DNA from 3 places in the Cohnella sp. LGH genome. Region 3 is predicted to be linked to each of the others. Evidence: a T-box and tRNA genes for the amino acid it is inferred to sense, from the RefSeq annotation. Region 3 holds a T-box; the other regions hold tRNA genes.
What was found. A T-box is a leader RNA that pairs with one kind of tRNA and senses whether it is charged. The one in region 3 lies ahead of argS (arginine--tRNA ligase), so its partner is inferred to be a tRNA-Arg.
Positions count from the first base shown of each region.

Region 1: it encodes a tRNA-Arg, which carries the amino acid that the T-box ahead of argS (arginine--tRNA ligase) is inferred to sense. The anticodon was not compared.
Region 2: it encodes a tRNA-Arg, which carries the amino acid that the T-box ahead of argS (arginine--tRNA ligase) is inferred to sense. The anticodon was not compared.

Region 1 covers NZ_CP072117.1:1,703,256-1,706,532, forward strand. The annotation lists gene J4772_RS06810 (hypothetical protein) at 1-400, opposite strand, end outside; gene J4772_RS06815 (sporulation protein YjcZ) at 745-879, shown strand; gene J4772_RS06820 (hypothetical protein) at 1,064-1,267, shown strand; tRNA gene J4772_RS06825 (tRNA-Arg) at 1,389-1,465, opposite strand; gene J4772_RS06830 (GNAT family N-acetyltransferase) at 1,632-2,198, shown strand; gene J4772_RS06835 (EamA family transporter) at 2,212-2,640, shown strand; gene J4772_RS06840 (DeoR/GlpR family DNA-binding transcription regulator) at 2,644-3,277, opposite strand, start outside.
Region 2 covers NZ_CP072117.1:251,251-254,527, forward strand. The annotation lists gene J4772_RS00970 (S-layer homology domain-containing protein) at 1-1,122, shown strand, start outside; tRNA gene J4772_RS00975 (tRNA-Arg) at 1,254-1,328, shown strand; gene J4772_RS00980 (clostripain-related cysteine peptidase) at 1,545-3,277, shown strand, end outside.
Region 3 covers NZ_CP072117.1:762,094-765,370, forward strand. The annotation lists gene argS (arginine--tRNA ligase) at 1-1,586, opposite strand, end outside; T-box leader at 1,647-1,880, opposite strand; gene J4772_RS03025 (GGDEF domain-containing response regulator) at 2,023-3,277, shown strand, end outside.

The DNA of each region.
Region 1 (3,277 bases), 940 kb from region 3:
GCTGCAATTGCGCCAAAATGAGCATCTGCTGTCCCGGGTCGTCGCCATTGTGCAAGGAAGCCAGTAGCTCAGGTATGTAATTGACATCCGATTGGGTACGCTCCGCCAATCTGCGCTTGAAAATTTCCTCTTCGCCTTCGTCTTCCTGCTCGTCGCCCTGCATCCATGCCTCGTAATCCAAATCTCCCTCGGCTGTAGGGAACGCGGCGTCGAGCCACCCGAGCAGCGCCTGCCATTCCGTATGATGCCGCTCCGCTTCCCCCCTGCATTGAAGCAGGAAGCCGAGCAGCGCTTTGGCTTCGCCGTAACGCTCCGTTTCCAGCATTTTCGTCAGCTGTATTTGATAATAATCCAGCGTTTTCGGAAACAGCACCAGATTATCTTTCGGTTGATCCGTCATGTGGGCAGTTCTCCTCCACCTGTACCGGCATTTGAAACGCACATCGTCTGCAAAATTATAGCATGAACGCATTCTAAAAGAAAAAATCGCTTTAGGGCGTGTCTGAAAACCCGCTCAGGGGCACCTTTCACCGCCTTTTCGCCCCCTGCTGCGTCACTTTTGCTTGACGTACCTCCGGTTCGGCAATCATTTTTTCGCGCAGCCTGCCGGCATATATGACGAAGCCGTCGAATTGGCGTGGGCTGACGTGGATTATTTGCAATCTGTGCGAATGCACTGGCCGTATATTGGCCTCCACATAAGCTATCACATGACTTCAATCTTCGCAGTTGGGTGGTGATTGCATGAGTTACCCGGTTGGAGGCGCAGGCGTTGGTCCTTGCTACGGCGGCGGCGGCGGCATGGGCGCGGCAGCATTCGCGCTGGTGTTGTTTATCCTTCTCGTCATTATCTTGCGTGCCGGTGCTGGCATCTGGTAAGAGCTACACCTCCCAATCGCCGCAGATGACGACTCTAATTCCACTCTAGATGGCGAATGTTGCTTCTGCTGAGAACCCCCGCCGCGGCGACTGCCGCAGCGGGGGTTCTCAGCAACATGCAACTATTCGCGCGCCAAATCGTACATAACTATATACGATTCCCCCAGCAAAGGAGCTGTTGAATATGAGATTTAGAGCCGACGGCGCAATGATTGTCTGTCCCTGCTGCAGGAACGACACTTTCGATAAAGATTACAGACAGCTCAACTCAAGAGGGGCTACCTTCTTCGGCTTGGATTGGGCGAACCGGAACGCCACGATTCTTGTCTGCCAGCGCTGCACGCATATTGCCTGGTTCATGTCCGAGCCCGAGCGTTGGGACGATTAGCTGCCGCCGTCACGATCCCGTTGCCATCCGTCCCAGAGGGCAACAAGGAAAGAAGCCCATACCTTCGCTCAGAAGGGTATGGGCTTCTTATGTATCGTCCAAACGAATGTGTCTTCATAAATGGCGTCCCAGGAGGGATTCGAACCCCCGACCGACGCCTTAGAAGGGCGTTGCTCTATCCAGCTGAGCTACTGAGACACGCAAAAAGTATATTAGCATATAAAGGGATGTCGCGCAACCCTTTTTTGTCGACTATTTTTGTTCCAGGGTACAGACGGACGCGCTTTATTCCCGCTAAAGATTTGAAATTGCCCCCCTAACAAGCTAAGATCATTTAAGAATGTTAAAGAAAATGAAGGTGATCATGATGACCATTCGAGCAGCCGGCGAGCGCGACGCTTCCTCCCTCGCCCGCCTTATCCTGCTGGCTATACAGGATATCGCTTACCAACTGACAGGGGAATCCTCCGAACGAGACGTCTTGCGTCAGTTGGAGGCGTTCATCGACGCTGAAGGCAACCGTTTTAGCCGTTCCTGCATTCTGGCGAAAGTAGAAAACGGCATTCCCGTCGGGATGATTTTGTGTTATCACGGCAGCGACGCGGAGCGGCTTTACAAGCCCGTTCTGGAGCATCTCAGCCGCAAGAGCGGAAATCCGGCGATTACGATCGATGACGAAGCGGATGAGGACGAGTATTACATCGACGCGATCGCCGTCGACCCTTCGCAGCAAGGCAAAGGATATGCCAAACAGCTCATCGCGGCGGCCGAAAACAGAGCCAGGGAGCTGGGCCACGACAAAATCGCCTTAAACGTCGATCAGACGAACGAAGGCGCGCACGCTCTATATGTTAAACTTGGCTACCGTGCGAACAAGGAAATCAAGATTCATGACAAACCTTTTTGGCATATGGTCAAAAGTCTGTCCTAACCTTGGAGGAGAGATCGGAATGTGGCTAATCTATGCACTGCTATCCGCCGCGACGGCGGCCCTCGTCGCCGTCTTCGGCAAAATCGGATTAAAGGATGTCGATGCCAACTCGGCAACCGCTATCCGCGCGGTCATTATGGCGCTTTTCCTTCTCGGTGTCGTCGTTGTTCAAGGAAAGTTCACTCAGCTCGGCGAAATTTTCACGCAAAAAAAGGCGCTGTCGTTTATCGTGCTCAGCGGGGCTGCCGGGGCGCTGTCGTGGCTATTTTATTTTCTGGCCCTTAAGGGGGGCAAGGTGTCCCAGGTCGGACCGATCGACAAGCTCAGCGTTGTGCTGGCCGTGTTGCTTGCCTTTTTCTTTCTTGGAGAACGAATTTCATGGATCAATTCGGCCGGCGTCGCATTAATCGCCATCGGCGCCATTCTCGTAGCCTGGAAATAGTCCTTATTCGGCTTTAATCCATGTGACCTGTTTCGCCTTCAGGGCAGATTTCCACTCCGGAGGAGCGGAGACGTCGCTGACGACAAGATCGATATCCTGCAGATCGGAAATCTTGAACAGTTGGGCCTGGCCAAACTTCGTCTTGTCGGCTACGACGATCGTCTGCTTCGCATGTTCGATGATTTTTCGGGCAAGCACGCCTCTCGGGGTGTCAAAGCCTGTCAGCCCACGTTCGACCGTTAGCCCGTCCACGGAGATAAAAGCCTTGTCGGAATAAAACAACTCGGCCATCCGGACTGCGACCGTTCCGGTCGAACGGGACTGCGACGCATCGATCTCCCCGCCGATGAAATAAATTTTGCCGCTGAACAAGCCTCGGTTCGCATAATCGATCAGCTTGCACATGCCGGCGACGCAGATCGTCAACACCGTAATATTTTTTTTACCCAGTATGCCGTCAATCATTGGCAGCGTTGTCGTACCGTCGTCGATAAAGATGACGTCTCCGTCCTCCACAAGAGTTGCCGCAGCCAAGCCGATTCTGCGCTTCTCCTCGGAATTGATCGCCTCCCGCTTCTGATAGGCCGGCTCCTCTCGGGATTCGTCCAGCTTCAGCGCCCCGCCGTATACGCGTTTC
Region 2 (3,277 bases), 510 kb from region 3:
TCCGTCGGCAATGCTTCGCCGGCGCAGACGCTGAACGCCACCACGAAAGCCGGGAACGGATCGAGCAATCCGGGCGGTCCGGGTAACTCTGGCAGTCCCGGCGGCTCAGGCAACTCCGGTAACCCGAGCAATCCGGGCGAAGTCGATCTGGAGCGCGCGGACATTGGAACGACAGACGCAGAAATGAAGTTTTTCGACGGAGCGTTTAAGCTGTGGCTGCCGGCCGGAGCGGCGAGGGCGGCGAAGCAAGTCGCGGCGACAAGATATGCCGATGCCCCTGCTCCAACACCGGGTCATCTGCGGCTAGTATCGAAGGCGTACGAATGGAAGCTTGAACCGGAAAGCGGCCGACTGACCGTCGCCGGCAAGCTGACGATCGCGTACGACGAGGCTCTGCTCCGCGGGGCGGACATTCGTAAGCTTGGCGTGTACCGTCAGGACGAAGCCGACCGGACTCGGTGGGTCTATGTCGGAGGTATCGTCGACAGATCGGAAAGTACGGTGACCGTTGCGACCGAGGAGCCAGGCACTTACGCGGTATTGCTTGCCGATCTGACATTCGCCGATTTGGCGAATCACTGGAGCCGCGCCGATGTCGAAGCGCTGGCGGCGCGCGGCATCGTCAGCGGCGACCCGGATGGTTCCTTCCGGCCAAACGGCCGTATCACCCGAGCCGAGTTCGTGAAGCTGCTAATGCCGCTGCTCGGCGACGCTGCTACGACGGGCTCAGCTTCGGAATTCGGAGATGTGGCGCCAAACGCTTGGTATGCGCCGTATGTTTCCCGGGCGGCCGCAGCCGGTATAGTGAAAGGAGCGGGCGGACGCTTCCGTCCGAGCGATCCGGTAACGCGCGAGGAGATGGCGGTTATGCTGTTCCGTGTGCTTGGCGTCGATCCGGACATCAGGCTGAATGTGCAAGCAATATTGAACGGATTCGCGGACTCCGAACGCGTGTCGGACTGGGCGTCTCTGCAAATCGCCTATGCGGTGCAGAACGGATTGCTGCAGGGCGGCAGCGGAGGCAAGCTGCGTCCCGAAGCGACCGCCACGCGGTCCGAGGCTGCCGTCATCGTGCTTCGCGCGCTAACCTCGCAAAGACTGATTATAACGAAACCTGAATAAGCAAGATATTCGTGCACAGTAGAAAAATGGCGGCGTAGGGGAGATCCCTGCGTCGTCATTGCACATTTTGAGAAAATGGATCAATCTATGGTGGTGTCGATAAAAATTTATGTTATAATATTTATCGTTGTGGCTCCGTAGCTCAACGGATAGAGCAACCCTCTCCTAAAGGGTAGATGTCAGTTCGATTCTGGCCGGGGCCGCCACTTACTATGAATAACAGCTTTATGGATAATCCTCGAGAGCCCTGCTCTGAGGATTTTTTTGCATTGCGATTATGCGGGACAAAGTGTTGCTTAACCGCTTCCGCAAAATTCCATTTTGTCATATGACAGAATAGATGACAACGCTCACTACTGCACGAGAGGAAGCCTATCTATAATAGTTGAGATCAACGGTTATCCGAGATGGGGGAAGATAGGTTGGTTATTTCTAAGATTAAATGGTATATCGTAGCCGGAGTTTGCTTGCTGCTGTTAGGCGGGCTCTACTTGTTGGGGGATGATACCGAAGAGGGAGTTTCGACTGGGACTGTTTCGAGTGAAGCTTTAGCGAGTGAGGGAGTTCCGAGGAAGCCGGATGCAAAAAAGGAAATCGATACGGATTTGCCCGGATATACGATTCTCGTTTATATGAACGGCTCTGATCTGGAGAGTACGTGGGATGAAGAGTACGAAGCATACTCGGGTGCGGCTTCCACAGATCTGGAGGAGATGATGGAGGGGCTTTCGGGCGACGATGTTCAGGTGATCGTGGAAACCGGGGGAACGCTGAACTGGGCAAATTCCCAAATTAGCGGCGAACAAAATCAGCGCTGGCTGGTAAAAGAAGGAGGCCTTAACCATGTGGCCGATATCGGGGCGAAGAGTATGGGCGATGCACAGACATTGGCCGATTTCGTGACATGGGGGGTAAAGAATTATCCCGCGAATAATTATTCGTTGATCTTCTGGGATCACGGAGGCGGTTCCGTACTCGGCTTCGGATCGGACGAGTTGTTCGATGGCGATTCGCTGACGCTCGACGAGATTGAAGCTGGTCTGGCGGCCGCATTCGAGATAACGGGAAAAAAGCTTGAACTGGTCGGATTCGATGCTTGTCTGATGGCGACGGTGGAGACGGCTTCCCAGCTTAGCCCTTATGCTGAATATATGATCGCCTCACAGGAGCTTGAGCCTGGTCATGGATGGGATTACGTTGGGGCGTTAGGCTACTTGTCCAGTGAACCGTATGTTAGCGGTGCAGAGTTCGGCAAGGCGATCGTGGACAGTTACAAAGAGCATGCAATCGTGTTCGGGCAAGAAAAATCAATCACGCTTTCGGTTACCGCCCTTGACAAGGTTCCCGCTGTCGTTCAAGCGCTTGAAGCTTTGGTGGAGGAAGCGGGACCCATAATCACTGCCGATACCAGGCGTTTCTACAGCTTTGCGGAAGGGCGCAGCAAGGCGGAAGACTACGGCAGCACGACAGCGCACGGCGGCATTACCGATATGGCCGATCTCGCTTCAATCGCGAAGAATGTATCCGGCCAATATCCGGATAAGGCTGAGGCCTTAAAGAATGCGATTCATGACGCAGTTGTCTACAATATGAACAGTCAAGGTCGTCCGGACGCGAGCGGGCTATCCATTTATTTTCCGCACAAAGACAAAGATAATTTTGAAAACAATCTTTCAGTGTATAACGGAATCGGCTTCTCCGAGGTTTACGGCGATTTCTTGAACAGGTATATCTCTCGATTAACGGGGGCTAAGAGCAGCGTAGCGATTGATAGCAGCAATAAAGAAGAGTTCTCGTTCCAATATGGGTCGGATGAGAGCGACGTATACGAAATTCAACTCCATCCGGATGATCTGGAGCGAATTGAGCAAATTTATGGCGTTGTGGCCATGCTGCCGGAAGGCTCCGAAGGGCGCACGGTGTACCTGGGTTACGACCACTATGTGAATATAGACTGGGAGACGGGCCTGTTGCAAGATGACTTTACCGGAGAATGGCTGACATGGGACGGCAATTTCGTTTCTTTGTTCATGGTAAGTCAGGGGGAGAGTTACATTCGTTATGCGATCCCGGCGATTCTGAACGGAAAAGAAGTCGATATTATCGTTCACTACGACGTGGAGTCGGATGAGTTCGAGGTGCTCGGCGCATGGCG
Region 3 (3,277 bases):
TATATGATTTTCCCCGAGTTGTAGAAACGGTTAAAGTCCTTGGCCAGAGCGAGCAGATACTTGGCGACGACGAACGGCTCGTTCTGGCGGATGGCTTCCCGAATCGCGGCCTCGTAGCCGGACAGCGTCTTGATGCACGCCCACGCCGGCTCCGAGGACAGCTGCGCTCCGTCGACGGCGAAGCGGGAAGGCAGCTCTTCATACTTCCCTCTCCTGAGCAGGCTCCGTATTCGCGCGTGGGTGTACTGCAAATAGGGTCCCGTCTCGCCTTCGAAGCTGACGGCCTCCTCCAGATTGAAATCGACCGACAACTGGCGGTGATGCTTCAAATCCCCGAACACGATCGCTCCCACTCCGACGGCTTCGGCGACCGCTTCTTTGTTCGCCAGATCGGGATTTTTCCCTTCGATGATGCGCAGCGCGCGCTCCGCCGCCTCGTCGAGCACTTCCTCCAGCATGACTACCTTTCCTTTGCGCGTCGACATCTTTTTGCCGTTGATCGTAATCAAGCCGAACGGGACGTGACGGCAGTTCGCCGCCCATTTGAGCCCCATTTTGCGCAGCACCGAGAATACCTGTTGAAAATGCAGGCTCTGTTCAGCCCCGACGACGTAGAGAATTTCGTCCGCCTTCAGCTCTTCATTCCGGTAGAGGGCGGTCGCGAGATCGCGCACCGCATAGATAGTCGAGCCGTCCTTTTTCAGGATAAGGCAAGGGGGCAGTCCTTCCTCCTCCAGCCTGACGATTCTCGCGCCAGCGTCCTCCTCCAGCAACTCCAACTCCTCGAGCTTGCGCACGACGGGATCGAACTTGTCGTTGTAGAAGCTCTCGCCCGCATAGGAGTCGAACTCGACGCCCAATCTTTCGTATACGCGTTGAAATTCCTTAAGGCTCTCGTCTACGAAATACTGCCACAGCTCGCGCATGGCGGCATCCCCGCGCTCCAGCTTGGCGAACGCTTCTCTCGCCTCGTCCTCCAACTCCGGCCGCTGCTCCGCCTGCCGGTGGAATTCCACGTACAGCCGCAGGCTTTCCCGAATCGGGGCCTGTTCCAGCGCCTGTCGGTCTCCCCACTTCAAATACGCGACGATCAGCTTGCCGAACTGCGTGCCCCAATCCCCGATATGATTAACGTTGTGTACGTCGTAGCCCATGGCGCGATACATGCGGACCAGGGCGTTGCCGATCATCGTCGAGCGCAGGTGGCCGATGCCGAACGGCTTGGCGATGTTCGGGGAAGACATGTCGATGACCATCCGCTTGCCTTTCCCGGCATCGGAGCGTCCGTAGCGTTCGTCCAGTGCCCGCTGCACGAACTCGCTTCTCCAGTGCTCGCCATGGAAAAAGAGGTTGAGATAGCCGCCTGCGACCTCGGCGCGCAAGTCGGAGCGATCGGCGTTAATGACGTCCGCAAGCCGCTGCGCGATCGCGGCGGGCGGCTGCCTAAGCGCCTTGGCGAACGCGAAGCACGGGAGCGAGACGTCGCCCAGCTTCTGTTCGGGCGGAATCTCCAGCTTCGGGCGCACCTCTTCCGGGGGCAGCTCCAAATAAGGAGACAGAATGGCGGATGCTTGCTTCAACAACATGACGGGTTCCTCCTTGTACGTATATATCGATACGCGAATACGCAAAAAAACCCCATCTCGTAAAGAGACGGAGGTCGATTCCGCGGTACCACTCTTCTAGCACTCCCGCATAGGGAAGCCGCTTCGTTAAAAGGTAACGGCTCGTCGCCGGACTTCCCTACTGCCGCCTGCAAGGATTGCGGTTCAGGAAATCGACTCCCGAGTGCGCTTCCTTCGAATCCTGCGCCGGCTCCCACCATCCCCGGCTCGCTGCAGTCAGGAAAAACGAAGTACTCTCTCGTTCATCGTCGTTATCGTTATCGTTATCGTTATTCGTACATTATAGCCATTTTGGTTCCGAGTGACAATCCGCGTTCATCCCGTTCAAGTTGTTATCTTTGTTTTGGAATTATCCGATATAATAGTAGAGCTATATGTTTCGCTCAGGAGGGTTCCCGTGCAGAAATATCAAGACGCGTTGCTGGCCAATATCCGCAAGCAACTGGAAATATGGTTCGAATCCAGCTCCGCTATTCCCGGCGTGGAAGCGGAGCGGTTTTTGCATTCCGTGAAAGGCACGTCCGGCACGATCGGCCTGACCAAGCTTTACGGCATATCGGGGGAATTGCTGGAGCGGATTCGGCATCGTTCCGAAGACGAGCCGTGGGAGCCGGAGAAGCTGCGGACGTTCATGATCGAGCTGATCGCCGTATGCTACGAGATTCAGCATCAGGAAGCCGTTCATTCTTCGCTCGTGACCGCGGAGAACGACCAGTCGGGCGACCAGCCGCTCGTCCTGATTCTCGACGACGACGCGGCGCTGCTGCACTTTCTGAAGGAAGAGCTCGAGAGAGAGGGCTATTACGTCATCGCGACCGTGAATCCCGCGCTGGCCATCCATTATTTTCACGACCGTGCGCCGGACTGCTTCATTCTCGATCTGCTTATTCCCGAGCAGGACGGGTTCGAAGTGATGGACGCGATTAAGGAGCAGATCCGCAAGCGGTACATTCCGACGACCGTCATCAGCATGGACACCGCCCGGGAGACGAGGCTGCGGGCTTTCCGGATGGGAGCGGACGACTTTCTGGACAAGCCGCTCGACATGGAGGAACTGCTCGTACGGATTCAACGGCAGTTAAAACGCAAAAAGCAGCTGGACGAGCTTCTGTTCTTCGATGAGCTGACAGGGGTCTACAACCGCAAATATTTGGAGGAGGCATACCGGACGCTCTGCCTGGACGCGCAGAGAATCCAGGAGCATTTCACGATGGCGATCGTCGATCTGGATCATTTCAAGTCGATCAACGACCGTTACGGCCATATCGCGGGCGACCGGGTGCTGGCGGAGTTCGCGGCTTTCCTGAAGTCGCACATGCGCGCGGCGGACGTCTTGATCCGCTACGGCGGCGAGGAATTTATTCTGCTGCTGCCGAGAACGCGCGAGGAAGAGGCCCGTTCGCTGCTTAAGAGGCTGGGGGACACGTTCGGCCGGATCGACTTCGGGGGGAAGGAAGAGGAATTGCAGGTCACTTTCTCAGCCGGCGTCATCGAGATCGTAGAGCCGGATCCCGCCCGCTGCCGGGAATGGCTGGAGTTGGCGGATCAGGCGCTATATTTGGCCAAGGAGCTCGGACGCAACCGCGTCGAAGCGGTGAACCGGGACGCAGAGTCCAAGCCGCTGGCGAGGAAGCCGCGAATCGCGATCGTCG